One region of the Arthrobacter vasquezii genome, then DNA from elsewhere that is predicted to be linked to it. Evidence: predicted binding sites of a transcription regulator. Region 1 holds the regulator's gene; the other holds the start of a gene.
What was found. Region 1 encodes LexA, which represses DNA repair genes until DNA is damaged. Its sites were predicted from a motif close to TCGAACANNTGTTCGA; they were not measured.

Region 1 (15,409 bases):
GCGCTGGATCCCGAGTACGCCAAGAAGCTTGGGGTGGACACCGACGCTCTTCTCGTCTCCCAGCCGGACACCGGTGAGCAGGCCCTGGAGATCATGGACATGCTCGTGGGCTCTGGTTCCATTGACATCGTCGTGATCGACTCCGTTGCCGCCCTCGTTCCGCGCGCTGAGATCGAGGGAGAGATGGGTGACAGCCATGTGGGTTTGCAGGCCCGGTTGATGAGCCAGGCGCTGCGTAAGATCACCGGCCGTCTGAGCCAGACCAAGACAACTGCCATTTTTATCAACCAGCTCCGCGAGAAGATCGGTGTGTTCTTCGGCAGCCCTGAAACCACCACAGGCGGCAAGGCGCTGAAGTTCTACGCATCAGTGCGGATCGACGTGCGGCGCATTGAAACGCTCAAGGAAGGTACCAATCCGGTTGGTAACCGGACCCGGGCGAAGATCGTCAAGAACAAGATGGCTCCGCCGTTCAAACAGGCGGAGTTCGACATCCTCTACGGCTTCGGAATCTCTCGCGAGGGTGGGTTGATCGATGTTGGCGTGGAGAACGGTCTCGTGAAGAAGTCCGGAGCCTGGTTCACCTATGACGGAGACCAGCTGGGCCAGGGCAAGGAGAACGCCCGCAAGTTCCTGCTCGACAACCCGGACCTGGCGGATGAGCTCGAACAGAAGATCCGGCAGAAGCTCGGCGTCGGAGGTGCGGTGGAGGAGACACCGGAACAGGATGGTCCCAAGCTGAAGGCAGTCGGCGGCGGGGACCGCTAGCGGTCCATGAACGGATTCTTCGGAACTCCGGGTGCAGCAACGCAGCGCAGTGCCCGGCGTTCAGCACGGAAGAGCGGCCCGCGGGCTCCTACGCCGGGCTCGCCTGCTGATCTCACGCCCGAGGCCGATCCCCATGAGGTGGCACGCGCTATCGTCCTGCGCCAGCTCTCCATGGCCCCGCGCAGCCGCCACCAGCTTCACACTAAACTTCGTGAGCGGGGTGTCTCAGAAGAGGTGGCGGCGGGCATCCTGGATCGCTACGAGGAAGTTCAACTGATTGATGATGCCGAGTTTGCCCGCATGTATGTACGAAGCCGGGCACAGACCAGGTCGCTTGCGCGGTCCGCCATCAAGCGCGAGCTCGCTGAGAAGGGCATCACTGGAGAGCTGGCCGAGGACGCACTGCTCCAGCGGACAGACGAAGACGAGCGGTCAGCGGCCGAGGACCTTGTGCGGAGAAAGGCGAGGCCCCTTGCGGATCCTGGTGACCGTGCATCCCGTGACAAGCAGGTGCGCCGGCTTGTGGCAATGCTCGGACGCAAGGGCTATGCGCCGTCGCTCGCGTTCTCCATCGTCAAGGATGTCCTTGACCAGCAGGAGTAATCTCAACCGCCCGTCTTCCCCGGCGGTAGTTGGCCGGGTTGGGGCTGCTCTCGGTGGGCCGTACCCTTAACAGGTGAGTTCCACAGTTGCCTACCCCTCCCCGTCAGCACAGCCGGCCGAGCCCCTCTCTGCCACGCAGCGCACCTATGAGGTGCGCACCTTCGGTTGCCAGATGAACGTCCATGATTCCGAACGGATCTCCGGGCTGCTTGAGTCCGCCGGGTATGTGAGCGCCGGCGGCGACGAGGCCGACGTCGTCGTCTTCAATACCTGTGCTGTTCGCGAGAACGCGGACAATAAGCTGTACGGAAACCTCGGCCAGCTCGCGCCGGTCAAGCAGTCACGGCCTGGAATGCAGATCGCGGTCGGTGGATGCCTAGCCCAAAAGGATCGCGAAACGATCCTCCGCAAGGCGCCGTGGGTGGACGCCGTTTTCGGCACACACAACATCGGAGCCTTGCCCGCGCTCCTTGAGCGGGCACGCCACAACGAGGAAGCGCAGCTTGAAATCCTCGAATCCCTGGACGTTTTCCCGTCCACCCTGCCGACCAAACGTGATGCCGTGTACTCCGGCTGGGTGTCGATCTCCGTTGGCTGCAACAACACCTGCACCTTCTGCATCGTGCCCTCGCTGCGCGGCAAGGAAAAGGACAGGCGCCCCGGGGATATCCTCGCCGAGATCGAGGCCCTTGTGGCGGACGGCGCTATCGAAGTGACTCTGCTCGGCCAGAACGTCAACTCCTACGGTGTCGAGTTCGGGGACCGCGGTGCGTTCGCGAAACTCCTGCGCTCCTGCGGAAGCATCGACGGTTTGGAAAGGGTCCGGTTTACGAGCCCCCATCCGGCCGCCTTCACCGATGACGTCATTGATGCAATGGCAGAGACCCCGAATGTTGCTCCGCAGCTGCATATGCCGTTGCAGTCTGGGTCGGACCGGATCCTGAAGGCAATGCGGCGGTCCTACCGTTCTGAAAAGTTCCTCGGCATCCTTGACCGGGTCCGATCGCGGATGCCGCATGCGTCGATTTCCACCGACATCATCGTCGGATTCCCCGGAGAAACCGAAGAGGACTTCCAGGAGACGCTTCGGGTCGTGGAGCAGTCGCGTTTCGCGACGGCGTTTACCTTCCAATACTCCAAGCGCCCAGGCACGCCTGCCGCGGACCTGCCGGATCAGCTCCCGAAGGCCGTGGTGCAGGAGCGGTATGAGCGGCTCACCGAGCTGCAGGACCGCATCTGCCGCGAAGAGAACGCGGCGCAGGTTGGACGGCAGGTGGAGGTGCTCGTTACTGCTCATCAGGGTCGCAAGGACCATGAGACCCACCGACTGAGTGGGCGGGCGCGCGACCAGCGGCTCGTTCACTTCTCCGTGCCCGAAGGAGCAGACGCTCCGCGGCCTGGCGATCTCGTGACGGTGACTGTCACCGGAGCTGCCGCGTTCCACCTCGTCGCCGATCCGTCGGCGTCGGACTATCAGCTCCGCCGCTCACGCGCAGGCGACGCTTGGGACCGATCTCAGGCAGAATCGTGCGGGGCGCCGGCCCCCGGCGTCGGCGCTGCGGCAGGCAGGTCAGTAGTGCTCGGCATGCCCTCGCTTCCTCTCCGCAGCAACTGAGGTGAGCCGCGCTGTTGCTGCGCCCGCGACGCCGGTGATCGCCGTCGTCGGGCCCACCGGATCCGGAAAGTCCGAGTTGGGCATCGCGCTGGCCGAGGCGCTCGGCGGTGAGATCATCAACGCCGATGCCATGCAGTTTTACCGCGGCATGGACATCGGCACCGCCAAGCTGTCAGTCGGTGAACGCAGAGCTGTTCCCCATCACCTGTTGGACATCCTCGATGTGCGTGAGGAAGCAAGTGTCGCCCGTTATCAGGAGCACAGCCGCGAGGTAATTGCGCAGGTGCGTGCGCGGGGAAACGTGCCCATTCTCGTCGGCGGATCAGGCCTGTACGTCCGTGCGGTGCTCGACGAGCTTGAATTTCCACCGACCGACGCCGTCGTTCGAGCCGGTCTCGAGGCTGAAAGAGACAAGGTGGGCCTTCCTGCACTGCGGGAGCGCCTTGCCGCAGTCGACGCGGTATCGGCGGAACGGCTGGGGGACGAGCGGCGGGTGATCCGCGCCCTTGAGGTGCACGAGCTCACGGGCCGGCCCTTCAGTTCGTACATGCCGCGCCGCGTCTATCACCAGTCTGCCGTCCAGATCGGATTGCAGGCCGATCGGGACGTCCTCAAGGAGAGACTCGCTCAGCGGGTGTACTCGATGGTGGAGCGGGGGTTGCTGGAGGAGGTCCGCAGGCTGGACGACCTCGGGCTGCGAAGCGGCCGCACGGCTTCCCGCGCGCTGGGATACAGCCAGTTTCTGCGGGTACTCGACGGAGGCTGGTCAGCAGCAGAGGCAGCCGAAGACACCGTCGCGGCTACCCGCAGGTTCGCCCGCCGGCAGCTGACGTGGTTCCGGGCCGACGAGCGGATTCAGTGGTTCAACTGGCATGATCCGGAGCTCCTCACGAAGGCGCTGGGCGCCGTCGCCGCGCACGCCCCCTATCCTAGGTAACGTGACTTCACACACTGAACCAGCATTGTCCGCAAGGCCGGGACTGACGGGACTCTCCTTCTCCAAGGGGCACGGTACCGGTAATGACTTCATTCTGGTGGCAGACCCGAACGGCTCGGTCGATGTGACCGCAGCCGATGTGGCTGCCGCCTGTGACCGCCACCGGGGTATCGGCGCGGACGGATTGATCCGTGCCGTGCCGTCGTCGTTCCTTCCCGAGGGACGGGCCCTGCTTGAGGACACTCCTGAAGCGCAATGGTTCATGGACTACCGCAATAGCGACGGCTCGGTATCAGAGATGTGCGGCAATGGTGTCCGCGTCTTCGTCCATTTCCTCCTCGAATCCGGTCTGGTTGAGTTGGCGGATGGCGCCTCGATGGCCATCGGCACCCGCGGCGGCGTCAAAGTGGTGAAGCGGTCAGTCGATGGGTACTCCGTGGACATGGGGCCGTGGGAGTTCATCTACCCGGAAGCCGCGGCCGCGCGTGCAACCGACTCGCTGGTCGAAGCAGACGGGCTGCAGGTCGCCCGGCCTGGACTGTCAATCAGCATGGGTAATCCACACACGGTCGTCGCCCTTGCCGAAATCGCGGAGCTTCGCGCCACGCGGCTGTTCGACGCGCCTTCGGTGGACCCGGCACCGCCGCACGGAACCAACGTGGAATTCGTCGTCCCGCATGATCCACTCATGCACGACGGCGTTGGACAGCTGAGCATGCGCGTGCACGAACGGGGGGTTGGAGAAACCCTCTCCTGCGGAACCGGAGCCTGCGCCGCTGCAATTGCCACCCGCTACTGGGCGGGAGCGGACGCGCCCGACGTCTGGAGCGTGACAGTGCCCGGCGGAATCGTCGGCGTCCGCTTCACAGTCAGCGCACAGGGGGGAGAGCATGTGCATCTCAGCGGTCCCGCGGTGCTCGTGGCGCGAGGTACGTTCAGCTAGGCCTTCCGGGCGTTTTCCGGTGCGGTCCGCTCAACCCGCAGAATGCGGAAAGACTTCGACGTGGTAGGGCGGTCGACTTCATAGTCGGGCGGCAGCTGCGCTGCAAGCCAACGCTGCAGCGAATCCGCACCGAGGTTCTTCTGGACTACCAACCATGCGCTCCCGCCGGGAGCAAGGCGCGGGAGCCAGCGCAAGAGGAGTTCGTGAAGCGCCTCTTTGCCGATCCGAATCGGTGGATTGGACCAGATCGTGTCGAAGGCAATGTCAGGGTTGACGTCGTCGGGCAGCATGGCCGCCACATTGCCCAGCTCCAGCCTCCGGGCGTTCTCCCTCGTCAACTCCAACGAGCGTTCGTTCACATCGATTGCGATGACCCGGGCGTGCGGTGCCTGAACGGCCATGGTCAGGGCAAGCGGGCCCCAGCCGGAACCAATATCAAGCAGAGTGGAACCGGTGACGGGAGGCACCTCCGACAACAGGATAGCTGTGCCTTTGTCGATGCCGTCGGGACTGAAGATGCCACCTGAGGTGATGAGGTCACGTTCCTGACCCGCAATGGGTACCCGGAGCGGCCGGCGCTTGTCGGGTCCGGAGGGGGCGGCGCTGAAGTAGTGCTGCGAATCCATAATGCTCCAGCCTAGTGCTCCGGGCCGTACCCGTGCGGCCGGGGACCGCTGGCTGTGCAGGAGTTGTCCCTCCGCGCTGAGAGAATTTTTGCCCATGCCGCGGGGGCAACGGACTACCATGGAAAGACGATCACCAAGGGAGAGTATGACCACACATAACGGAGCGTCCGCAACGCCCGAGCCGGAAATGGGCCCGGATGAAATCCAGGCCGTCATTGATCGGATACTTGCCAAGGACTCCGCCTCGTCTTCGAGCGGTTCCCAACGGCGTTTCGGTAGCGGGCCCGGTGGCCGCGCGCAGGCGCTGTCTGATCTCGACGAAGAGCACACGGGTTACGACGGTGAACAGCAGGATCGTGAGGAGCGGCGCGCACTGAGGCGTGTGGCCGGGCTCTCCACCGAACTCGAAGACGTCACCGAAGTCGAGTATCGCCAACTTCGCCTTGAGCGGGTGGTGCTGGCCGGCATCTGGGGCGAAGGGACGGTTGATGACGCTGAAAATTCACTGCGTGAACTCGCTGCCCTGGCTGAGACGGCGGGATCGGAAGTGCTTGACGGCATCATCCAGCGGCGCCTGAAGCCGGATCCCGGAACGTTCCTCGGGGCCGGCAAAGCGGAAGAGCTCAAGAACATTGTGATGGCCACTGGTGCGGACACCGTTGTCGTTGACAGCGAACTGGCCCCCTCCCAGCGCCGGGGGCTTGAGGACATCGTCAAGGTGAAGGTCATCGACCGCACGGCGCTCATCCTGGACATCTTTGCCCAGCATGCAAAGTCCCGTGAAGGCAAAGCGCAGGTCGAGCTTGCGCAGCTTGAGTACCTCCTTCCGCGGCTGCGCGGCTGGGGCGATTCGATGTCCCGTCAGGCTGGCGGCCAGGTTGGCGGCGCCGGTGCCGGTATGGGTTCACGCGGGCCGGGTGAAACCAAGATCGAACTCGACAGGCGGAAGATCCGCACGCGGATGGCCAAGCTGCGGCGCGAAATCGCGGGCATGAAGCCCGCACGCGAGACCAAGCGCGCCAACCGTCGTCGTCATGAGGTTCCATCAGTGGCAATTGCCGGGTACACGAACGCCGGAAAGTCGTCTCTCCTCAATCGGTTGACCGATGCGGGCGTGCTGGTGGAGAACGCGCTGTTCGCGACCCTGGACCCCACCATCCGCCGGGCACAGACGCCTGACGGACTCGAGTTCACTCTTGCTGACACCGTCGGTTTTGTCCGGTCGCTCCCCACCCAGCTCGTCGAGGCGTTCCGTTCGACGCTCGAGGAAGTTGCTGATGCGGACCTGATCCTCCACGTTGTGGACGCATCCCATCCGGATCCGGAGGGGCAGATCACAGCGGTCCGCGACGTCCTGACGGAAGTCGACGCACGCAAAGTGCCTGAGATCGTCGTCCTGAACAAGGCCGACGCGGCAGATCCGTTTGTGCTTGAACGCCTCAGGCAGCGCGAACCCCGCCATGCAATTGTTTCCGCCCGCACAGGTCAGGGGATCGAGGAGCTGCTGGAACTGATCAGCCAGTCCATCCCGCGTCCAAGCGTGAAACTGACTCTGCTCGTGCCCTACCAGCGCGGAGACATCGTGAGCCGACTGCATCAGCCGGACGCAGAGATCCTCGGCCTGGAGCATGTGGAGGACGGCACTCGGGTAGATGTGATGGTCAGGGAAGGTCTGGCGGCAGAACTGGAGCCGTTCGTCACGCATGGCTGAGGGAAGCATCAGTCCCCTTCGACTGCTTGATGACGTCGTAGCGGCGATGGGCGGGCAGCAGCGTAGCGGGCAGCATGAAATGGTACGCCAGGTCGAGAAAGCAATCGGCAACGGCACACACCTGTTGGTGCAGGCCGGAACCGGAACAGGGAAGTCACTGGCCTATCTGCTTCCGCTCATCGCGCATGCCGTGAAGGGTGACACAACCTCGATCGTCTCGACGGCCACCCTTGCCCTTCAGTCCCAGATCGTCAACCGCGATCTGCCGAGACTTCTCGAGACCCTGCGTGGTTCGCTTCCTCGGCCGGTCGACGTAGCGCTTCTGAAAGGCCGGGGGAACTATGTCTGCAGGCATAAGACGGCAGGAGGTTTCCCCGACGAGGATGATTCGGGAGCCCTCTTCTCCCTCGACGGTGACACCGCGGCGCCGCATCCTGCGGCAGGACCTTCCACCCCGCTCGGACGGGAAATCGTGCGGTTGCGGGAGTGGGCGGAAGAAACGGAGACCGGGGACCGGGACGAACTCCTTCCCGGTGTCAGCGACCGGGCCTGGCGCCAGGTATCGGTGTCCAGCATGGAGTGCCTTGGTGCGCAAAAGTGTCCCGTTGCTGAGGAATGCTTCAGCGAGCGCGCACGGGAGAGGGCAGGAAAAGCGGACATTGTCATCACCAACCATGCGCTGCTGGCGATCAACGCTTTCGAGGGGCTGGCGGTCCTTCCGGAGCACGACGTAGTGGTCATTGACGAGGCGCACGAGCTACACGACCGCGTCACGTCTGCGGTGTCTGGGCAACTGTCAGGAGCACTGATCGGCGCTGCGGCCTCAGCGGCGAGGCGCCATCTCGGTTCCAACACGGACACATTGGCGGCCGCGCAGGATGCCTTCGAGAACGCGTTCGACGCTCAGCCCACGGGTCTGATGGCTGGGGGACTGGACGAGTTGCAGGAACTCGCGCTCGTGCAATTGCGGGAGTCATGCCGCCTGGCGCTGTCCGAATCGAGTTCCGACGGGTCCTCCCAGTCGGCAGACGGTGGCCGCCAGATGGCACGCTCACGGCTGTTGGTATTGCTCGAATTGTCCGAACGGATGGTCGCAGCAGGTGGCGCGGGCGAAGTGCTCTGGGCGAGTCGGCCAAGTACCTTTACACCGGGCTCCGGTTACTCCGCGGCTGATGACTCCTCGCCTGCCACGATCAGCATTGCGCCGCTGTCGGTTGCCGGGCGTCTGAGGCGGGGATTGTTCGAGGACCACACGGTTGTGCTCACGTCAGCTACGCTCGCAATCGGCTCGGAGTTCGGACCGGTTGCCGGGTCCCTCGGTTTGACGGGCGAGGGAGCGCCGTCATGGACCGGCGTGGACGTTGGCAGCCCATTCGACTATCCCCGTCAGGGTGTCCTGTACGTTGCCAAGGACCTGCCCAAACCGGGCCGCGGGACTTCCGGGGAACAACTGGATGAGCTGGAGGCGCTCATCAAAGCCTCCCGGGGAGGAGCGCTGGGACTGTTCTCTTCGCGGCGTGCGGCGGAGGACGCTGCTGACGCGTTGAGGGACCGGCTCGACGTTGAGATTCTCTGTCAGGGTGAATCTTCCATGTCCGCGCTGGTGAAGCAGTTTTCAGAGGAGCCCGACACCTGCCTGTTCGGCACTATGTCGCTGTGGCAGGGCGTCGATGTGCCTGGAACTGCCTGCCGGCTTGTCACCATCGACCGCATACCGTTTCCCCGACCTGATGATCCGCTCATGACTGCGCGGACCCGAGCTGTCGCAAAGGCCGGAGGCAACGGATTCATGAATGTTTCCGCTACCCATGCCGCCGTTCGTCTTGCGCAGGGAGCCGGCCGCCTCATCCGCGCCCACGATGATCGAGGCATGGTGGCAGTACTGGACTCCCGGCTGGCAACCGCGGGCTACGGCGGCTTCCTCAGGGCTGCGCTACCGCCGTTTTGGTCGACGACGGACCGCGCAACGGCGCTCGGGGTCCTCTCCCGGCTCGCTGAGACGCAGCGCGCCTAGCACCATGCCGCGCGCCTCGGTCAGAGCGCACGCATCACCGAGACAACTTTGCCCATGATGGTGGCGTGGTCACCGAGTATCGGCTCGTAATTGGTGTTCTGCGGCAGAAGCCAGGTGTGACCGTCACGCTGCCGGAAGGTCTTCACTGTGGCCTCATCATCGAGGAGTGCTGCCACCACATCGCCGTTCTCGGCTGTGCTCTGCTGGCGGACCACTACCCAGTCTCCGTCGCAGATCGCTGCATCAATCATGGAGTCACCTGAAACACGCAGCATGAACAGATCGCCGTGCCCGACGAGCTGCCGGGGCAGTGGCATGACATCCTCAACAACCTGATCCGCCAGAATAGGACCTCCGGCTGCAATCCGTCCGACCAGCGGGACCATTGCCGCGTCGACGGCCGACGATGCCCGCGCAGGTTCCTCCCTTTCGGCGGAGGAGGGCAGCGCACGCGGTGTGCTGTCACCGAGCGTGAGAGGAAGCAGGATTTCCATCGCTCGCGGGCGCTTGGGATCGCGGCGGATGTAACCCATGCGTTCCAGCTGTGAAAGCTGGTGCGTGACGCTGGACAGACTCGCAAGCCCTACGGTGTCACCGATCTCGCGCATTGAGGGCGGGTAGCCGTGCGCAGCTACGCTGCGCTGAATTGTCTCGAGAATTTTTGTCTGACGTGCTGTCATTCCCTTTGGCATGGCCCTGCCGCGCGGCCTTCCGCGTCCGCGCTTCGCATCGGGCGAAGGCACCTCTGCCATGTCCTTTGCCGCACTGAGATCTGCCACGAGATGCATCCCTTCCTCCGGCCGGGCCCGGACTGCCGGCTCGCCAACCATTTTTGTCAGTGGCGGGTGATGAGCTGGTTTGTGAAGCAGCCGGACCGTCACCCTTGACAGCAACGCTAGGGGAGGCGGGACGTGTTTTCAAACATTTGTTCGAGTGAGTCTCGACAATATTAGTTTACAAGTGCTAATAATAAGTGCAGAGGAATAGAACACAGCTTCGAACAAAGCTGTGGGAGATCCACACAACGAGAAAGGTGGACGCCATGTCTACGCTCCATATCGCAGGATCAGCTTCCGTACTTCACCCAGAGGACCGTGAGAATAACGGGCCGGCTGCGGCGCCGCGCCTTCATCTCACCCGTCGCGGCTGGGTGGTTCTGGTGGCAATTCCGGTCGCATTGCTTGTTGCCGTACTGCTGGTGGTTGCTTCGTTCTTCACCTCCCAGGCGCAGGCAGCGACAGCCGGCGGTGACCTCACGGACACTGTCCGGGTCAGTGTTGCATCGGGGGAGACACTCTGGGCTCTTGCTGCCGAGTACGCGCCGGAACGTGATCCGCGAGCCGTCGTTGAGGAAATCGTCGAACTGAATGTTCTAGGCTCGTCGACCGTGCAGGCCGGGCAGTCGCTTCATATTCCGGTTGGAAATCCATAAGGAGCGGATCTGCTTCCGCACAGCGGTAGGCGCGCTGATTCTTCACAGGTTGGCTCGTAACAGTTCGCCCGGCTTCAGCGGAATTCTTCGTGGCGGATGGGGCGGCCTTAAACTCTCATGGTGACCGATCCGCTAGAACGCCTTAACAGACTGCCGATCCGCGAGAATCTGCGCGGCCTTCGACCATACGGTGCGCCCCAGATCGATGTGCCCATTCTGCTGAACGTCAATGAGAACACCCATGGCGTTCCGGAGGATGTTCGCAGTGCAATTGTTGAAGCAGTCGAGGGCGCCGTGGCGGGGCTGAATCGCTACCCTGACCGGGAGTTCACCGTGCTTCGCGAACATCTCGCCACGTACCTAGGGCACGGACTCACCGCGGACAACATCTGGGCGGCGAATGGATCCAATGAGGTTTTGCAGCACGTCCTCCTCGCGTTCGGCGGACCGGGCCGGACTGCGTTGGGATTTCCTCCCACCTACTCGATGTATCCGCTGCTCGCAGGCTCCACCGGTACTGGATACCTGACAGGTTCGAGGGATGAATCCTTCGACCTGGACGCTCGTACCACCGCCAGCGAGGTAGCCGCCACGGGCGCAAACATTGTCTTCCTGTGCAGCCCGAACAACCCGACCGGCACAGCGCTTCCCCTGGAGGTGGTTTCCGAGGTCTACGATGCAGGCGAAGCGGCGCAGGCAATCGTCATTGTGGACGAGGCGTATGCAGAGTTTTCCCACTCCGGCACTCCGAGTGCGCTGGAGCTCCTGCCCGGCAGGGAACGGCTTATCGTCTCGCGCACCATGAGTAAAGCCTTTGCGCTGGCCGGAGCCCGTCTCGGGTACTTGGCCGCAGCGCCGGAAATTGCGGATGCGCTTCGGCTCGTGCGTCTCCCGTACCACCTGTCGGCGATTACGCAGGCCACGGCTGTCGCGGCGCTGACCCATTCGGCGAAGCTGCTCGCCAACGTGGATGAGATCAAGCGGCAAAGAGACCGCATTGTGTCCGGGCTGACGGGGATGGGTCTGCCCGTTGCACCTTCGGACTCCAATTTTGTGCTGTTCGGAGGGCTCGATGATCCGGGCGCCGTCTGGCAGGACCTGCTTGATGCCGGGGTTCTTATCCGGGACGTCGGGATTCCGGGCCACCTTCGGGTGACCGCCGGAACGCAGGAAGAGACCACAACCTTCCTGAAAGCCCTCGAATCTTTGATCCGGCCGCGTGTCTCCTAAACTGGACCGGGACGCACATGCGGGCCCGCCGCCCGTCTCGCTGCCGAAACAACCGTAAGGACCATCCATGACCGCGGAAGCTACTGCCAATCGCGCTGCCCGACGTGAGCGGACCACGAGTGAGTCGTCGGTGTTCGTCGAGGTCGATCTAGACGGCACCGGGCGCTCGGAGATCAGCACGTCCGTGCCGTTCTACGACCACATGCTGACGGCCCTGGCAAAGCACTCATTGATCGATCTCACCGTGAGGGCCACCGGCGACACCCACATCGATGTCCACCACACTGTGGAGGATGTAGCAATCACATTCGGTGAGGTTCTGCGCGAGGCTCTCGGCAACAAGGCAGGTATCCGGAGGTTTGGTGAGGCAACTGTGCCCCTGGACGAAGCTCTCGCCAATGCCGTCGTCGACATTTCCGGGCGCCCCTATCTGGTTCACTCAGGTGAACCCACAGGCCAGGAGTACCACCTCATCGGCGGACATTTCACGGGATCCCTGACGCGCCATGTCTTCGAGGCGATCACCCTGCACGCCCAGATTTGCCTGCATATGACGGTCCTTGGCGGCCGGGATCCGCACCACATCGTCGAGGCCCAGTTCAAGGCTTTCGCCCGCGCCCTTCGCGCCGCGGTTGAACCGGACCCGCGGGTGAGCGGAATCCCTTCCACCAAGGGAGCGCTATGAGCGCGCCGAAAGTGACAGTTCTCGATTATGGTTCCGGGAACATTCGTTCGGCGGTGCGGGCACTGGAACACGTCGGCGCTGAAGTCACACTGAGTTCAGCGGCTGATGATGTCCTCAACGCCGACGGGCTCGTCGTGCCCGGTGTGGGAGCGTTTGCCGCCGTCATGCAGGGCTTGAAAGAGGTAGACGCGCTGCGCATGATCGGCCGTCGTGTTGCCGGCGGTCGCCCCGTCCTCGGAATCTGCGTCGGGTTGCAGATCCTGTTTGAGGAGGGGGTGGAACACGGCGTACGGACCCAGGGCATGGGGGAGTGGCCCGGTACGGTCGAACGGCTCAAGGCGGAAGTTGTGCCGCACATGGGCTGGAACACCGTCGACGCCCCCGCCGGGTCGGTGCTTTTCGAGGGCATTGCTGAAGAGCGCTTCTACTTCGTTCACTCCTACGGTGTGCAGGAATGGAACTTCGACGTCACCCAGCCGGCTATGCGGCCGCCGCTCGTCACCTGGTCCACGCACGGCAGCCCGTTCATTGCCGCGGTGGAGAATGGCCCACTCTCCGCCACGCAGTTCCACCCCGAAAAATCCGGCGACGCCGGTGCGCAGCTGCTGCGTAACTGGACCGGCAGCCTTCGCTGATCCATGTGGAGCCTGATTCTCATGGGACTGGCGGGGCTGCTGATCGGCGGCGTCGTTTCATTCCATCGCCAGCAGATGCCCCGCGCGCTCACCATCAGCTTCGGCGTTCTCGCCGTCCTGGCGCTGCTCGCCGCGTACCTGCTCACCCTGACCCCCTAACTGTCCGGCTGCGCCGGCACCGATCTTAAGAACAAAGGAAGCGAATGAGTCCCTTCACCGAATCGCCCATCCTCGAACTGCTCCCTGCGGTTGACGTGGCCGACGGCCAGGCCGTCCGGCTGGTACAGGGAGCGGCCGGCAGCGAAACAAGTTATGGCGATCCACTCGATGCCGCACTGCAATGGCAGAACGACGGCGCCGAATGGGTCCATCTCGTTGACTTGGACGCGGCCTTCGGCCGGGGATCAAATCGCGATTTGCTTGCCCGCGTTGTCAAGGAACTGAGCATCAAAGTGGAGCTCTCCGGCGGGATCCGGGATGACGCGTCCCTGGACCAGGCGCTCGAGCTCGGAGCGGAGCGGGTAAACCTCGGCACCGCGGCCCTGGAAAATCCCGTGTGGACAGCCAGCGCAATTGCCCGCTACGGCGACGCCGTGGCCGTCGGTCTCGACGTTCGTGGCACCACCCTGGCTGCCCGCGGCTGGACGGAGGAAGGCGGTGACCTCTGGGAGGTACTCGCCCGCCTGGATGATGCCGGCTGTGCTCGCTATGTCGTGACTGACGTGACCAAAGACGGAACGCTTCGGGGTCCCAACCTCCAGCTCCTCCGGGAGGTGCTCGAGAAAACCGAGCGGCCCGTGGTGGCATCCGGCGGCATCTCCAGTTTGGATGACCTTGCCGCGCTCCGGCAGTTGGTCCCCGATGGGCTTGAAGGCGCCATTGTAGGAAAGGCCCTCTATGCGGGCGCCTTCACACTACCGCAGGCGCTCGACGTCGCGGGGCTCCCGGAGCGCTAGCCATGGCAGAGCGGAGGCTTCCTGCCCACATCGAAGCGGCGCTGAGCGGTAACATCGCTGACTCGGCAGGCCGCGCCTGGGAAGGAAGGGATCTTTCCGGCGGCGGGAACCCGCTGCACGCCTTCGACAAGGACGACGGCGCGGTGCCGGCGGTTTACGCCGCTGCCCTGCAGGCTCTGGTGCACGGCGCCGCTGATGAGGCCGCAGTGCTGCGGGCGCTGACGGAAATCCGTGTCTTCGTGCCGGTGATCGCGCAGCTTGGCGGCCCGGAAGCTGCTGATGATGTCACTGCAGCTCCCGGGGACCGGCACCATGAAGGTGACAAGGAAGCCGACATGGCGCTGGTAACCATCAAGGCGCCGGACGGGCGGAGCGCCCTGCCGGTCTTCACAGCCACGGCGCACCTCCAAAGCTGGCATCCGGAGGCCAGGCCCGTTGCGGTCTTCGCCTCCCGGGCAGCCCTGGCCGCGGTGTCCGAGAAAGCTGAACTCATGGTGGTCGATCCGGGCGCAGAAGTGACATTCGTCGTGCGCCGCCCCGCTCTCTGGGCGCTGGCGCAACAGGGCCAATGGTCGCCGTCGTACTCTGATCCGGACCTGGCCCGCCTCGTGGGGAAGGCGGTCGTTCCGGGCGGGAGCATTCGCAGGGTCGAAATCGCGCCCGGGGGAGGAATTTCAAGCCGCACCGCTGGCGGTAAAGTGGTTGGAGGCGGCGGTGCCGGTCCCGAGTTGCGCCTGACCCTCGTACTTGAGGAAGGTCTCTCACAGGAGGACGTCCGCTCCACAGCGGCGGCGTTCCAGGACCGCCTCCAAAACCTGCAGGAGTTTGTCGAGCGGGTGGACTCGCTCGAAATCCGGCTCACGCGTTGATCTTCCACGCGGTTGGGCCCGCGTGAAAGATGAAGAACGTTGAACTTTGCCGTTTACCGGGAGCTGCTCAGGATTGTCCCGGTCCGCCGACTGCTGATCGTGGGAATGATCGCACGCTTTCCCCACTCTGCCGCAGGGGTGCTGCTTACCCTCCACGTGGTGCAGACCCTCGAACGCGGTTATGCCGAGGCGGGGGCCGTAGCTGCAGTGATGACCATCGGTATCGCCGTCGGTGCGCCCTGGCGCGGCCGGCGTGTCGATACAGCAGGCCTGCGGGCCGCGCTGATTCCGTCGGTGATTGCCGAGGCCGTGATCTGGTCGGTGGCGCCCCACCTGTCATACGAGTGGCTGCTGCTGGCCGCGCTCGTTGGCGGCATCTTTACCC
Region 2 (15,409 bases), on a different contig from region 1:
GTAGCGCTTGGCGGCCCGCCGGCGCAGGCGGGTCTCGCTGACGTCAAGAATCAGCACCGCGCCGCCGTTCAGTGTGACGGCCAGCGGCTGGGCACCGCCCATCCCGCCGCAGCCGGCGGTGAGTGTGAGCGTTCCCGCAAGAGTCCCGCCGAATCTGGCCGTAGCCACGGCGGCGAAGGTTTCATAGGTTCCCTGCAGGATCCCCTGGGTACCGATGTAGATCCAGGACCCGGCGGTCATCTGCCCGTACATCATGAGACCCTCGGCCTCCAACCGCCGGAACTCGGGCCAGTTGGCCCAGTCTCCCACCAGGTTTGAGTTGGCCAGGAGGACCCGCGGTGCCCAGGGATTGGTGCGGAAGACGCCCACGGGTTTGCCCGACTGCACCAGCAGGGTTTCGTCGTCCTCCAGGTCCTTCAGCGTGGCCACGATGGCGTCGTATGCCTCCCAGCTGCGTGCCGCCCGGCCGGTGCCGCCGTAGACAACGAGGTCTTCGGGCCGCTCGGCCACCTCGGGGTCGAGGTTGTTCATCAGCATCCGCAGGGGTGCTTCTGTCTGCCAGCTTTTCGCCGTGAGTTCGGTGCCACGCGGTGCGCGGATGGTGCGCGACGGATCGTGCTGGGTGAAGGTCATGATTGTGCTCCTGACGTTGAGGACTCGTTCGTGGGAGAGGTTTCAGTTTCCTGCGGGGCAGTGTCTGTTCGGGCGGTGAGAATACCTGTGGCTTCGCCGGCGACCTGGCGCCCGATCCGGCGCGCGCCGTCGTCGGTGATCCGGTAGGAGGGCACAACGACACTCAGCGCTGCCACCACGTGTCCGCCGGACAGCACGGGTGCGGCGATCGCGGTGACGTCGGGTTCGATGCCGTTGCTGACCACCACGTAGCCGTCGTCGGGAGTCTTGCCGCTCAGGACAGCACCGGCGGCGGAACCGTCCAGCGGAATGCTCCTGCCCACCCAGCTGGTGTGGCGAACCGAGTGGGTTCCTTCCCGGACGGACAGGTAGATCCCGTGGCCATCGTGGGAGGGCACATTGAGGTAGGCGGACTCCCCCGTTGAGTCGACCAATCGTTCCAATGCGCCCTCCGCCAGCGACACCAGCGATTCGTGCGAGAGCGCCTGCGCGCCGAGCTGGACCACGCGCATGCCGGGCCGGTAGCCGTCGTCGTCCCTGCGGACAAAACCGGTGCCCTCGAGGGTGCGCAACAGCCGCAGCGCAGTCGATGCCGAAAGTCCGGCATCACGGGCAGCATCGGCCAGGGTCACCGAACCACGGTCACAGACCGTGCCGAGCAGGAGCAGGGCCCGCTCAACGGTGCGGGTGGAGGTATCCGCCACGAGTTCTTCCTTGCGTTCGGTGGAAATATGTATTTCACTTATTGAAACGCTCATTTCATCTGTTGGCAAGAGCGGTCGATTGCGGGACGAGAAAAGGGACAGGTCATGCCAGAAGAGAACACCGTGACAATCGGTTTAGGAGCACTGGCGCCGGCGGAGGTTGTTGCCGTGGCCCGGTACGGTGCGCGGGTGGAGCTCGGCGACGACTCGCTGTCTGCCATGCAGGACAGCCGCTCGGTGATTGATGCGCTCATCGATGATCCGACACCCCACTACGGCGTGTCCACCGGCTTCGGCGCCCTGGCAACCAAACACATTCCCGTCCAGGAGCGCACGCACCTGCAGCGCAGCCTCATCCGCAGCCACGCGGCGTCGTCGGGCGCGGAAGTCGACCGCGAGGTGGTGCGCGGGCTGATGCTCGGGCGGCTCTCCACCATGGCTACCGGCCGGACCGGCGTGCGGCCGGTCGTCGCGCAGACCTACGCGGACCTGCTGAACGCAGGCATCACTCCCGTGATCGGTGAATACGGGTCGCTGGGCTGCTCCGGCGACCTCGCTCCCCTGTCCCACGTGGCGCTGGCCCTGATGGGCGAGGGAGAGGTAAGGAACGACGACGGCGCGCTGCTGCCCGCCGCCGAGGCGCTCAGTGCCGCCGGAATCACCCCGGTCGAACTGCGCGAGAAGGAGGGCCTCGCCCTCATCAACGGCACTGACGGCATGCTGGGCATGCTCGTTCTCGCCTCTGCGGATCTGCACCGGCTGCTGCGGACCGCTGACCTTGCAACGGCAATGAGCGTGGAGGGCCTGCTGGGAACCGACAGTGTCTTCGCGGAGGATCTGCACCAGCTTCGGCCGCATCCCGGACAGATTGTCTCCGCGGCGAACATCCGTCGCGTGCTTTCCGGGTCGCGCCTCATCGGCGAACACGCCTCTGATGAGCGCAAGGCACACCGGTTCACGCGGGTCCAGGACGCCTACTCGCTGCGCTGCGCGCCGCAGGTTCACGGGGCCGCGCGGGCAACGCTGGCACACGTCGAGTCCGTCGCGGCGATCGAGCTTGGCTCCGCCATCGACAATCCGGTGGTGACCGTTGACGGCCGCGTTGAGTCGAACGGCAACTTCCACGGCGCGCCGATCGGCTATGCGTTGGACTTCCTCGCGATCGCCGTTGCGGACCTCGCATCCATGAGCGAACGCCGGACCGACCGGTTTCTGGACAAGAGCCGAAGCCACGGGCTCAATCCGTTCCTCGCGCATGATCCGGGTGTTGACTCCGGGCACATGATCGCCCAGTACACCCAGGCCGGCATTGTGTCCGAGCTCAAGCGCCTGGCTGTTCCGGCCTCCGTCGATTCCATCCCGTCCTCCGCAATGCAGGAAGACCATGTGTCAATGGGCTGGTCCGCCGGTTTGAAGCTGCGGCGGGCGCTGGACGGACTGACGCGCGTGGTGGCGATCGAGCTGCTGACCGCGGCCCGCGCGCTGGACATGCGCGACGGCGGAATCAGTACCTCCTGCAGTTCGCCCGCCATCTCTGCGGCGCGGGCCGCGCTCCGGGAGGTGGTGGAGGGACCGGGGACGGACCGGTATCTCGCGCCTGAAATTGAGGCGGTGCGGAAGCTGGTGGAGGCCGGGGCGGTTCTTGCCGCCGTCGACCGCGTGTTGGGCGAGCCGCTCGCCTAGGTCGTCCCCATTACTCCATTACCCCATCGCACGCGCAGTAATGGCGCTTTGAGTAACTCAAAGCGCCATTATGTGACTCCACACGCAGGAGGGTTGGGGGCGGATCCCCTACCAGCGATGAGCCACATCGATGACCAGCCGGGATGAGGTACCCGGCCCGTCGAGTGAAAAGACCCGGAACGGAAGGCGGGCGCGAACGCCGAGGCCAAACGTGGTGCGGCTCTCGAAGCTGTCCACGTAGGCCACCTGCCGGAAGGTTGTGAAACCGGCAACATTGACCGCTTCGGACCTGACGGTCGGACGGTAGGTTGCGTTGCCCCGTCCGTCCTGGGCCGGTGCGTTGACGGTCACCTGGATGTCGGCCCCACCGCGCAGCGGCGTGGCCAGGCCGGAGGTCCCGACGACGGCGCTTACGTACCGGACGGTGTAGCCGGCACCTTTGCCCCGAACATCGATCACGAGCCGGTCAAAACAGGCATGGCGGCCGGCCCGTACGTTCACCACCGGGGCACTGGTCTGGGCCGTGCTGGTCTTGGCCAGTGAGCCCCAGGTTATTCCGCAGTAGGGAGCAGCGGAGGCGGAAGACGGCACTACCAGCCCGAACCCGACAATAAGTAGCAGGCTCGCCAGCAGCGCACGGAGTGTGTGCATGATGCACCACCTTTCAAAGAAGTAGGTGGGATCATCGTAGGGCCGCGTTTCCGGGGAAGATCCGGTCTGTGAACCATCGGCGCCCAACCGTTACGGGCGGCGCATGTGCCGGATGTTCACCGGGCTTTTCGGCGGTAAATCGCAATCATTCGGACACCGCAATGACACCGTGTGTGTTGCGGGATCCTGTGTTGCTTCTGCTGGTTTACGCAGGGTTCTAGGCTGGCTGCGGCGTCATGCGTAGGACCAGACGCATGGCTGGTTCTGCGAGCCGTGCCGCAATTGGACCAAGGATGGCCATTAGCAGCACGTAGGCCGTTGCCAGTGCAGCAAGCTCGTCTGTGATGGCTCCGGACGCCACGGCAAGGCCGGCAATGACGATGGAGAACTCGCCGCGGGCGATCAGCGCTGCACCTGCGCGCGCACGGCCCAACTTGCCGACACCCTGCCGTTTCGCCGCCCACCAGCCGGTTGCCACTTTGGTTGCAGCCGTGATGGCGGCCAGGAGCAACGCGTAGCCGAGCACCGGAGGAATGGTCGCGGGGTCAGTATTGAGTCCGAACACCACAAAGAAGATGGCTGCGAACAGATCGCGCAGTGGTTCCAGGAGGCGGGTGGCATTGGTGGCAGTGGCCCCCGAGATCGCAATGCCGAGCAGGAAGGCGCCGACGGCGGCTGAAACCTGCATCGCCGCTGCAAAGCCCGCGACAAGCAGCGCACCGCCGATCAGCGTCAGCAGGAACACCTCGCGGTCCTTGGAGTCAACGATGGCGGAAACGGTGCGGCCGAAGCGGAGCGCGATCACCAGGACGATGGTGACCACCACCAGCGACACGCCGACTGCCTGAAGCCCGCCGGCAAAGCTGACCCCCGCGAGCACCGTAGTGAGGATGGGAAGGTAGATGGCCATTGCGAGGTCCTCGAAGACCAGCAGTGACAGGATGACCGGGGTCTCACGGTTCCCGAGGCGCCCCAGGTCCGTCAGCACTTTGGCGATGATGCCCGACGACGAAATGTACGTCACTCCGCCGAGGACGAGTGCTCCGACACCGCCCCAGCCGAGCATGAGGGCAACAATCGCGCCGGGCAGGAAATTCAGCAGGATATCGAGGACTCCCGCCATCCATGACTGTTTCAGGCCGGTCACCAGTTCGCCGGCGGTGTATTCCAGGCCAAGCAGCAGGAGCAGGAGGATGACCCCGATCTCACTGGCTATCTCGCTGAACTCCTCCAGCCCGTCCAGCTCGACAAAACCGCCCTGCCCGAAGAACAGCCCTCCGATCAGGTAGAGCGGGATGGGCGAGAGACCGATCCGCCCGGCGAGCCTTCCGAGGATACCGAGGCCAAGGAAAACCGCTCCCAGTTCAATGAGGACCAGCGCGCTGTGATTCTCCACGGGCGGCTCAGCCGCCGCTAAGAATCTCGGCCGCGGCGTCGAGCCCTTCGGAGGTTCCAACGGCCACCAGCAAGTCGCCGGCAGCCAACGTGAAATCCGGTGTGGGCGAGGCCTGGACCTGCCCTCGCCGGAGCACCGCAACCAGCGAGACGCTGGTGCGCGTGCGCATCTTCGTGTCACCGAGTTTGCGTCCGTCATACGGGGAGTCGACATCGATGAGGAATTGCCGGGTGTTGACCCCCGGCAGATCCCGGTGGTCTTCCGTCAACTGCGCCACAATCTCGTGGGATCCGAGCAGGTTACCCAGCGCAGAGGCCTCCTCGGCAGTCAACGGGATCGATGCCAGACACGCATCGGGATCATCGGCACGGGACACGATCAACTCCGTCTCTCCGCTGCGCTGGGTGACTGTGCCGATCCGGCGGCCCGACGCCGTCACAATGTCCTTGCGCACGCCGATTCCGGGCAGCGGCGTCTCTTCAACCTTCATGGTTTTACTCTAGACCCGCCGGTGCACTCGGGATGCTCAGGATTCCTGATTCAGCGTCCGGCGGCGAGCGCTGAGGCGAGAGACTGGCCGGCGGCGGCTCCTGCTCCAGTGCCGGTGATGAGCCCGGCCGACAGTTCGGCAATGGCCGACGACGTCTGGAACCCGTAGCCGCCCTGGCCCGCCAACCAGAAGAATCCCTCGGCTTCCGGATCGAATCCGACAACCGGGAGACCGTCTGCCACCTGGGTCCGCAATCCTGTCCAGGCGCGCATCACGCTCCCGATTCCGAGTGTGGTCATGGAATCAAGGCGAGCGATCAGTGCCTCCAGGTCCTCGGGACGCGGCTGTGCGTCCTCCGGCACGCTCGGGACCGTCTCGGCAGGTGAGATGAGGAGGCCGTCGTCGTCCCTGCGGAAATAGAAACTGTCATCCGCCGCCGCTACCATCGGCGAATCGGGGGCGGGGATATTGTCTGCGCCGACAACCGCTGCCGTCCGTCGGTAGGGCCGCATGCCCTGTGTGGCCACACCGGAGAGGACAGCCAGTTCATCAGCCCACGCGCCTGCCGCATTGACGACGACGGCGGCGTGCACTGCCTGCGAACCGGCACCGACTTCCCAGGCCGTCCGGAGCCGCTGGACTGAGTGAACGCGCGCGCCGGTCATGATCCTGGTGCCGCCTGCCTCCGCTGCCGACCGGTGATGGTCCAGCAGGACGTCCGTGTTGCAGCCGACCGCCGTGGTGTCGAGTCCGGCGGCGTTGTAACCCTGCTGCCGGGCGGCCGGCTCGATTTGCGGACAAAGCTGCACTGCTTCTTCCCATGGGAGGCGTTCCATGGCGCCGCTGGCTCTGGCAGCGACGTCGTTGTCCGAACCGATCAGCATGAAACTGCGGGGAGTGAGCACCGGCGAGGGTAGCTCATCTTCACGTTCCCGGATGAGCTGAAGCGTCCGTGCGGTGAGTTGCTGGATCGCCTCGGGCCCGTAACTGGGGATGAGCTGCCGGGCCGACCTCGAGGAGGTGTGGTACGCGAGGGAATGTTCCGCCTCGACGAGGATGATCCTCAACTGTGCCCGCTGGTCCGATGCCAGCGCGGCCGCGAGCGAGAGCCCCGCGATACCGCCGCCAACAATCACAACGTCCGCTGTCTCAGTCATTGCGCTCCTTCGTTCCGCTTCCCTGGCGCTTTCACACCAGCCACAGCTACTCCAGTGCGACGCACAGGACTGAGGCGTCATCGGCCGATTCGCCGATCTCATCCTGTGTGGTCCGCAGCATCAGCATAAGCTCCTGCGCGCCCATCGGAGTCTGTACAGCCTCAAGGAAATCCGCCGGGCCGCTGACCAGCCCGAGGTCCACCGCCCGCCACGCGCCGTCGGATGCCAGCGCCACGGTATGGGCAGGCCCGAGCGTGACCAGCCGGGCGTGTTGCGCCGCTGCCGGTTCACGGCGTGCAACCCAGACCCCTTCCGGCGTGTTTCGCTCCAGCCGTGCCCGGCGCAATTCGTCACGCGATGACGGTCCGTCCAGGGCCTGCCCCACGTGTCTGACCTCCCCGTCATTGAGGGCCGCCACCACGTGGCAGTCGGCGAGGCTGAGGACCGAGAGGGCGCCGTCGTCGTCGGTTGTGACCAGGGAGACCGCGGCGCTCGGGAAGCGCTGGGATTCCGGTCCCACCAACTGGTGGCCGAGCTCGTCCACTTTCGCCAGCGCGGCGGCCAGAACGGCGCGGGGGTCCTGTGGTCCGGCGCTTTCCGCCAGCGCCAGCCCCAGGACCTGCGCATACCAGGAAGGGTTCGACGCGCCGGGGAGATCGAGTTCGTCGAGCAGCGACGTTGCGCCGTCGATCATCCAGGCGGCGTTGGCGCGGTATCCGCATGCGTCTTCCATGACGTGGTTGTCACCCTCGGTCTGGACCCGCGAGACATGTGTGAATTTCATCGGCAAGGCCCTTCGTCGATCAATATGTCATCGGCGAGAACGTCCTCGAGGATGCGGATCCCCATCGTGTGGAAGGCGGGATTGTCATCGGATGTTGCTGCCATGGCTGCGGCGATACAGAGCGCCCAACCGCGTGCCCGCTGCCAGGTCGCGGAATCCACAGACCGTTCCCTGGTGACCGTCTCGATGAAGGTACGCCTTCCAATGCGGTCGAAGACGAGCCAGGCCGCGGCGAGGTCCGTGGCGGGGTCCCCTGCCGTCAGGTCGCCGAAGTCAAGGACGCCGGCGAGCCTGCCCTGCGGATTCAGGACGAGGTTCGCTGCGTGCAGGTCGCCGTGCAGCCACAGCGGCGGTCCGGTCCACTCGGGTTGGTCCCGCAGGACCCGCCAGAGGTGCAGGAGTTCCTCGGGCTGGCCGGCTGCGGCGATTCGCTCCTCCACAACCGCGCTCCGTGTGGACAGTGGTACTCCGCGGACCGTATTTCGTGGGGCGTCAGCCGGTGCCGGGCGGTGGAAAGCGTTCACGAACCGTGCCAGATCGGCGGCCGCGTTGAACCTGTGCGCTGCTTCGATGTCAGCCGCCACGGTCCCCTTCAGCCAGCGCGTGATGGACCAATACCACGGAAAGTACGACGACGGCGTGCCCGTCCGCACCGGAAGAGGCATGACAGTCGCGAGGCCCCGGCTCACTTCCGGCAGCCAACGCTGCTCGTTGCGGATGAGCTCCGCCGCCGCCTGCCGCCGCGGAAGGCGGACAGCGAGCTCGTCACCGAGCCTGAAGATCACGTTGTCCCAGCCGTTGGCCACCTCTAAGAGCGGCAACTCGGCGAAATCAGGGTGCTGGTCAGCGAGCAGGCGCATGACCAGGGCGGCGGTGACGTCCACCTCTGCTGGCGGCATTCTGGTCACGTTGTCCTCACCGCTGAACCTGATCTTCTGCTGATGCCGGCTAGCCCTCAACCCCGAGGCGTTCGAGGATGAGTTGACGAACTCGCCCGGCGTCTGCCTGGCCGCGGGTGGCCTTCATGACCCCGCCCACAATTGCTCCGACTGCCTGCAGCTTCCCGCCACGGATCTTCTCCGCGACATCGGGCTGCGCGGCAAGGGCGCCGTCAATCGCTTCGAGGAGGGCGCCGTCGTCTGACACGACCTCAAGGCCGCGCTGCGAGACTACTTCGGTGGGCGTGCCTTCGCCGGCGAGGACGCCGTCGAGCACCTCCCGGGAGAGCTTGTCGTTGATCTTGCCGGCGTCGATGAGGCCCTGAAGTTCCACGATCAGCGCAGGGGTTACGCCCAACTCGGCGGGTTCAACATCAGCGACCTTGGCTCGGCGGGAGATCTCACCCATCCACCATTTGCGTGCGGTTGCAGGCTTGACGCCGGCAGCGATGGTCTCCTCAATGGCGTCCATGACACCGGCGTTCACCACATCGCGGAACTCAGCGTCCGAGTAACCCCAGTCGGCCTGGAGGCGCTTGCGACGTGCGGCGGGAGGTTCAGGGAGCTCGCTGCGGAGCTTCTCGATCCAGGCGTCGTCGGTAACCACGGGCACCAGGTCAGGTTCCGGGAAGTAGCGGTAGTCGTCGGCATCGGACTTGGGGCGCCCCGCCGTCGTCGACCGTGTGTCCTCGTGCCAGTGGCGGGTTTCCTGCGTGATGGTGCCTCCGGCGTCGAGCACTGCGGCGTGGCGCTGGATCTCGTACCGGACAGCGTGCTCAACGGCACGCAGTGAATTGACGTTCTTCGTCTCGGTGCGGGTGCCGAACTTCTCCTGGCCCTTGGGCTTGAGGGAGACGTTGGCATCGCAGCGGACGTTGCCGCGCTCCATTTTTGCGTCGGAAACGCCGAGGTTCTTCACGATCTCGCGGATAGCTGCCACGTAGGCCTTGGCCAGTTCCGGCGCGCGCTCGCCAACGCCGACGATCGGCTTGGTGACGATTTCCACGAGGGGTACGCCGGCGCGGTTGTAGTCGACCAGCGAGAATTCGGCGCCCTGGATGCGGCCGGTGGCGCCGCCCATGTGCGTCAGCTTGCCGGCGTCCTCCTCCATGTGGGCGCGTTCGATCTCGATGGTGAACACGGTGCCGTCGGCGAGCTCGATGTCGATGGAGCCGTCGTAGGCGATTGGCTCGTCATACTGCGAGGTCTGGAAGTTTTTCGGAGTGTCCGGGTAAAAGTAGTTCTTCCGCGCGAAGTGGCATTTCTCGGCGATTTTGCAGCCCAGTGCCAGGCCGATCTTGATGGAGGATTCGACGGCTACCCGGTTGATGACGGGCAGAACGCCGGGAAGCCCAAGGTCGACCGGTGTGACGTTGGTGTTGGGTGTGTCTCCGAAGGCGTTCGGCGCTGAGGAGAACATCTTGGTGCGGGTGTTCAATTCAACGTGCACCTCGAACCCGAGGACTGGATCGAACTTCTCCATGGCCTCGTCGAAGGACAGAATTTCGGCGGTTGCAGTGCTCATTTACTTCACTCCAGCGATCTCGGGTGCCTGTGCCAGCAAAGGTCCGCCCCACGTGTCTTCCAGCAGCGCTTCCAGTGCAGCGCCTGCCCGGTAGAGCCGTGCATCCTGGCGCGCGGGGGCGAGGAACTGGATGCCCACCGGCAGTCCGTCAGCCAGGCCGCCGGGGACCGAGATGCCCGGCACGCCGGCCATGTTCGCAGGGATAGTGGCGACGTCGTTCAGGTACATGGCGAGCGGATCGTCCAGCTTCTCCCCCAGCTTGAAAGCCGTGGTGGGAGCCGTGGGCGAGATAAGAACGTCTGCCTGAGTGAAGGCGGCGTCGAAGTCCCGTTGGATCAGGGTGCGGACTTTCTGTGCGGAGCCGTAATAGGCGTCGTAGTACCCGGCGCTCAGTGCGTAGGTGCCAAGGATGATGCGGCGCTTCACCTCGTCTCCGAAGCCGGCTGCGCGGGTGGCGCCCATGACGCGCTCGATCGTGGGAGCGCCGTCGGGCACTACACGCAGACCGAAGCGGACACCGTCGTACTTTGCAAGGTTGCTCGATGCCTCCGAGGGCATGATCAGGTAGTAGGCGCCCAGCGCGTACTTGAAATTGGGGCAGGAAACCTCGACGACGTCGGCACCCGCTTGGCGCAGCAGGTCCAGTGCTTCAGTGAAGCGTGCCTGGACGCCGTCCTGATAACCCTCTCCCTGCAATTCCTTGATGACGCCGATGCGCAGGCCCTTGACGTCCGCGTTGCGTGCAGCCTCGGCTAGAGCGCCGACGGGATCAGTCAGCGAGGTGGAGTCGTGTGGATCATGGCCGCCGATGACCTCGTGGAGGAGTGCGGCGTCCAGCACCGTGCGGGTGACGGGGCCGATCTGGTCGAGGGAGGACGCCATGGCGATGGCACCGTAGCGGGACACGCCACCGTAGGTCGGCTTGACGCCGACGGTTCCCGTCACGGCACCGGGCTGGCGGATGGAACCGCCGGTGTCGGTTCCGAGCGCCAACGGCGCTTCGAAGGCGGCGACGGCGGCCGCTGACCCGCCGCCGGAACCGCCGGGGATGCGGTCGAGGTCCCACGGGTTGCGGGTTGGACCGTAAGCGGAGTGCTCCGTGGAGGAGCCCATGGCGAATTCGTCCAGGTTGGTCTTGCCGAGGATCGGCATCTTGACGTCGCGAAGGCGCCGGACGACAGTGGCGTCATAGGGGCTGTGCCAGCCCTCGAGGATCTTGGAGCCGGCTGTGGTTGGCTGGCCTTTGGTGACGATGAGATCCTTGACGGCAATAGGGACGCCTGCGAGCGGATGCATCGTATCTCCAATTGACCGCTCCTTGTCCACCTCGGATGCTACGCGAAGGGCTTCATCAGTGTTGACGTGGAGGAACGCGTTGATCGCCGGATCCACTTCACCGATGCGATCGAGGTGAGCCTGGACAGCTTCCACTGCCGACACCTCGCGGGAGGAAAGCTTCTCGGCAAGCTGGGCGGCGCTGAGCCTGGTGAGATCGGTCATTTCTACTCCTCGTCCAGGATTGCGGGGACCTTGAAGCGGCCGGCTGCGTTGTCCGGGGCGCCGCTGAGAGCTTCCTCGTTGGTGAGCGTTTCACCGATGACGTCATCGCGGTAGACATTGCTCAGCGGAATGGGGTGGCTGGTTGCGGGAACGTCATCACCGGCAACTTCGCTGACCGTCTTGATGGAGTCGACGATGACGGAGAGCTCGCCGGTCATCCGGTCCAGCTCCTCGCCGGTCATGTCGATGTGGGCAAGCCGTGCCAGATGCGCGACGTCCTCACGGGTGATCTCGGGCATGTTTCTCCAGGATCTCGAGATGGCTGGGTTTCGGGTTCTAGTCTACGGGCGGGAGGTGACAGTCCTGTCCGGTTGCAGCCCAAGCCTGAAGACCCATAGCTGGATGTCTTCGTCGCGCACCCACCAGTCACGGCCTGGCACGCGTTCGAACCCCAAGGATTCGTACAGTCGGTGTGCCCGCACCATGTCGGAGCCACTGGTCAGGCTGACGGCGTCGATGCCGTCCAGGGCGCGCGCGTAGTCAATGATCCACTCGACCATCCGGCGCCCAAACCCACCACGCTGGACGGCGGGATCCACAGCGAGCATGCGGAACTCCAGCTCCCCCGCGAGTGCGATGTCGGTGTAGCGCTGACCCTCGAACGTAATGGCAAAGGAACCGACGACTACGCCGTCCTCCTCCCCTACCCATACCTCGGCGTGTTCGGCCCTGTGCTCGATATCGGAGAGAATCTGCACGTAGGGGTGGTCTGGGTCGCTGAAGTAGCCGGCGTGAATGTAGGCGTCCCGGGTGATCCGGCGGACGTCGTCGTAATCTGCTGCAGTGACGCGACGGATAGTGAAGGGCATAACGCAAGCCTTGTCGTGGAGTGGGCGGATCTGAAGCGGGCGGAAGATCCGCCTATCTATTGTGACGCACCCGGTTCTTATTACCGGGCTTCCTGGATGAAAGCCGAGGCGCCCTCGCCACTGAATTCATTACGGTCAACCGGACGGCCTGAGACGCTTCCGATGTTGGTGAGGCGAGCTAACGGTTTATCCCGTTACCCACAGCCCCTTTCTTTCGAAGATGTCTTCTAATAGAATGAAGTATGAGCCTGACAGCCGCACTCGACGCCCTCCCCGGCGAACGGCTGCGCGCTCTCCCAGCCTTCGGATTCGATGATCCAGCCGGTTGCTCCGAACCTTCGATCAGCGAGCTGAAGCAGCTCCTTGCCGCGTACACCTCGCGTTTGGTGGCCGAGATCGCGGGAATGGGACAGGATAAACTCGCCGAGCATTTGACCGGGATCGAGGATCTGTCCCGGACGGTCGAGTACCTTCAGCTCGTTGCGGCAACGGCAGTGGATCGCAGCAGCGCCGCAGCGGGCGGCAAGCCCACCGACACCAACAACACCACGACCGACGACGACGGGACCCCCACCGGTGGTGGTGTCGGTTTCGCGTTCGGTTTGTCCGGTCAGTCCGGTGGGCGTTCAGCCTACCGGTGCACCGCCGGATACCTGCAGGACCGGCTACGGATCAGCAGAAGCGAAGCCAACCGCCGGCTCCGCCTCGGCGCGAAACTCATCCCCCGCACCACACTCACCGGAGAACCCCTACCCGCTACCTGTGCACACCTCGCAGCGGCGGTCTCAGCCGGAGTGGTGTCCGGCAAAGCAGCCACCATGATCAGCAGCGCACTGGACCGCGCACAGTTCACCACCGAACCAGCCGTGCTCAACACGATCGAAGCCCAACTCACCGCCAGCGCCACCCGCTTCGATCCCGATTTCCTCACCAAACTCATCGGCCGCGTCGAAGCACACTTGGACCCCGGCGGACCGGAACCGAGCGAGAAGGAACTCACCGCCCGCCAAGGCGTATTCCTCCGCGGCAAAAAACGCGGCCTCCACCTACTCGACATCGCCGCCACCGACGAACAATACGAATACCTCACCACCATCATGAACACCGCCACCAACCCCCGAACCACCAACCCCGGAGACAGCGGAAGCGACGCCGCGGCAATCGAGACCAGAACCCGCGCCCAGCTGCTCCTGGACGGACTCGTCGGAGCCTGCCAACTAGCCCTGGCCACCGACAAACTCCCGGCCACCGGCGGACAGCGGCCACAAGTCCTCGTCACCATCGACTACCAAACACTCCTCGGCGACCTCGAAATGAGTACCGGCACCTTCTCCCCCACCGCCGGGGCATCGCTCGCCTACACCGGGCCCGTCAACGCCCGCACAGCCCGCAAAATCGCCTGCGACGCCGACATCATCCCGGTCGTCCTCGGCGGACAAGGCGAAATCCTCGACCTCGGCCGCACACAACGGCTCTTCACAGCCAAACAACGCAAAGCCCTCATCGCCCGAGACCAAGGCTGCGCCTTCCCCACCTGCACCATGCCTGCCCACTGGACCGAAGCCCACCACATCCAACCCTGGTCACACGGCGGAACCACCAGCACCGACAACGGAATACTTCTGTGCAGCCACCACCACCATCTGATCCATCAAAACGAATGGACCATCCAGATACGGGACCGCCTCCCCTGGTTCATCCCACCCCCACACCTCGACCCGAACCAACAACCCCGACGCAACCACTACTGGACACTCTGCTGAACAAATCGCACCCGGCTGGACAACCACACGGCTGTCTGCGGCTATTGCGGCGGGCTGATGCTGCCTGCAACCATGATGACGTGCAGCCTGAACCAGTCTCTCCACCCGATCTCTCAGCAGCCAGCCTCATGTGGAACGCTTATGCCCAAGCACATCCCGAAGCAGTAGCTGCCTCGCCCGAATACACGGTTGATCACTTCGGTGATTCGAAGCGGTTAGCCGACGAGCTCCTGAGCCTGGTCATCGGCGGTCGGAAACGGGCTACCGCGGATCTCGTCGCTGAATTCCTGGCACGCGGTGACGAGCTACCGCGCATCGGTTCCCACTGGGTCGCGTGCGACAGCGAAGGAATGCCCCGCGTCGTCATACGCAGCACTGGCCTTCGTGTCGGCCCTTTCACCAGCGCTGACGCGGCATTCGCCGCCGACGAAGGCGAAGACGACGGAACCCTGGCAAGCTGGCAGCACGAACACCGGCGCTACTTCACACGGGTCAGCGCCGCTAGCGGCCGGCAATGGTCAGAGGATGACGAGATTATCTTCGAGCGCTTCGCTGTCACCTGGCCACCGGAACACGCTGACTGACTCCGGTGAAACCCGCTGACTCCCGGCGAACTCCGGCACTCCGGCACTCCAGCACTCCGGCACTCCAGCACTCCAGCGATCCGACATATCGTCGATCCGGCGAAACGGTCCTAAAGAGTCAACTTGTAGACGTGCAACGCAAAAGTGTCGGACAAGAGAAAGTTCCGGGCAGGAACTCGGACAAAGTCCATTGACTCGTACAACTTGTGCTGTCCATCCATGTTCGGTGCGATGGTCAGGACAACCGCCGACACGTCAGGATCCATGCGAGCCCGCTCGATCACGGCCGCCACCAGCGCGTGCCCGATCCCCTTGTGCTGTTCGCCGGGCTCAACTGCGAGCATCCGAAACTCGAGTTCACCGTCATGGGCGACATCACTGAAATCACCGCCGGCCCTCGTAACAAAAACCGATCCCACAATTTTTCCGGCCGATTCCGCAACCAGTAATGATGACCCGGAGTACCCCTCCTCAATCGCCGCCAGGATGTGGTTGTATGCGTACTCATCGTCTATGTAGCCGGCATCCGAATAGGCGGCCACAGTGATACGCCGGATCTCTGCGAAATCGTTCCTGTCCGCCGACCTGATATTAATGTCCATGGACGCCTCCTCTTGCGTTGGACGAGCGATGATCTGAGTGTGGCAGACCAACGAACCGCGAGCGCCGGACGAATGCAACGATCAGATTAATTTAGCCGGCAGGCTCTCCGGTACCGCGTTCCGTCTGGGT

Region 2: P4U43_RS08320 (HNH endonuclease signature motif containing protein) is a predicted target of LexA. The motif match lies at 12,545-12,560, and genes of this name have one in related genera.

The regions. Positions count from the first base shown of each region.
Region 1 is NZ_JAROKN010000027.1:22,601-38,009, reverse strand. It holds gene recA (recombinase RecA) at 1-768, shown strand, start outside; gene P4U43_RS10885 (regulatory protein RecX) at 775-1,371, shown strand; gene miaB (tRNA (N6-isopentenyl adenosine(37)-C2)-methylthiotransferase MiaB) at 1,445-2,986, shown strand; gene miaA (tRNA (adenosine(37)-N6)-dimethylallyltransferase MiaA) at 2,988-3,923, shown strand; gene dapF (diaminopimelate epimerase) at 3,925-4,866, shown strand; gene P4U43_RS10865 (class I SAM-dependent methyltransferase) at 4,863-5,492, opposite strand; gene hflX (GTPase HflX) at 5,638-7,203, shown strand; gene P4U43_RS10855 (ATP-dependent DNA helicase) at 7,196-9,217, shown strand; gene lexA (transcriptional repressor LexA) at 9,238-9,969, opposite strand; gene P4U43_RS10845 (LysM peptidoglycan-binding domain-containing protein) at 10,260-10,649, shown strand; gene P4U43_RS10840 (histidinol-phosphate transaminase) at 10,770-11,879, shown strand; gene hisB (imidazoleglycerol-phosphate dehydratase HisB) at 11,947-12,564, shown strand; gene hisH (imidazole glycerol phosphate synthase subunit HisH) at 12,561-13,199, shown strand; gene P4U43_RS10825 (hypothetical protein) at 13,221-13,358, shown strand; gene priA (bifunctional 1-(5-phosphoribosyl)-5-((5-phosphoribosylamino)methylideneamino)imidazole-4-carboxamide isomerase/phosphoribosylanthranilate isomerase PriA) at 13,403-14,155, shown strand; gene P4U43_RS10815 (SseB family protein) at 14,158-15,024, shown strand; gene P4U43_RS10810 (MFS transporter) at 15,064-15,409, shown strand, end outside.
Region 2 is NZ_JAROKN010000016.1:38,525-53,933, reverse strand. It holds gene hutU (urocanate hydratase) at 1-633, opposite strand, end outside; gene P4U43_RS08380 (IclR family transcriptional regulator) at 630-1,391, opposite strand; gene hutH (histidine ammonia-lyase) at 1,443-3,020, shown strand; gene P4U43_RS08370 (AMIN-like domain-containing (lipo)protein) at 3,129-3,671, opposite strand; gene P4U43_RS08365 (cation:proton antiporter) at 3,889-5,067, opposite strand; gene P4U43_RS08360 (cation:proton antiporter regulatory subunit) at 5,075-5,557, opposite strand; gene P4U43_RS08355 (NAD(P)/FAD-dependent oxidoreductase) at 5,608-6,714, opposite strand; gene P4U43_RS08350 (protein phosphatase 2C domain-containing protein) at 6,761-7,498, opposite strand; gene P4U43_RS08345 (aminoglycoside phosphotransferase family protein) at 7,495-8,397, opposite strand; gene gatB (Asp-tRNA(Asn)/Glu-tRNA(Gln) amidotransferase subunit GatB) at 8,447-9,961, opposite strand; gene gatA (Asp-tRNA(Asn)/Glu-tRNA(Gln) amidotransferase subunit GatA) at 9,962-11,461, opposite strand; gene gatC (Asp-tRNA(Asn)/Glu-tRNA(Gln) amidotransferase subunit GatC) at 11,464-11,760, opposite strand; gene P4U43_RS08325 (GNAT family N-acetyltransferase) at 11,803-12,330, opposite strand; gene P4U43_RS08320 (HNH endonuclease signature motif containing protein) at 12,573-14,093, shown strand; gene P4U43_RS08315 (ASCH domain-containing protein) at 14,222-14,677, shown strand; gene P4U43_RS08310 (GNAT family N-acetyltransferase) at 14,788-15,279, opposite strand; gene P4U43_RS08305 (DUF2087 domain-containing protein) at 15,366-15,409, opposite strand, start outside.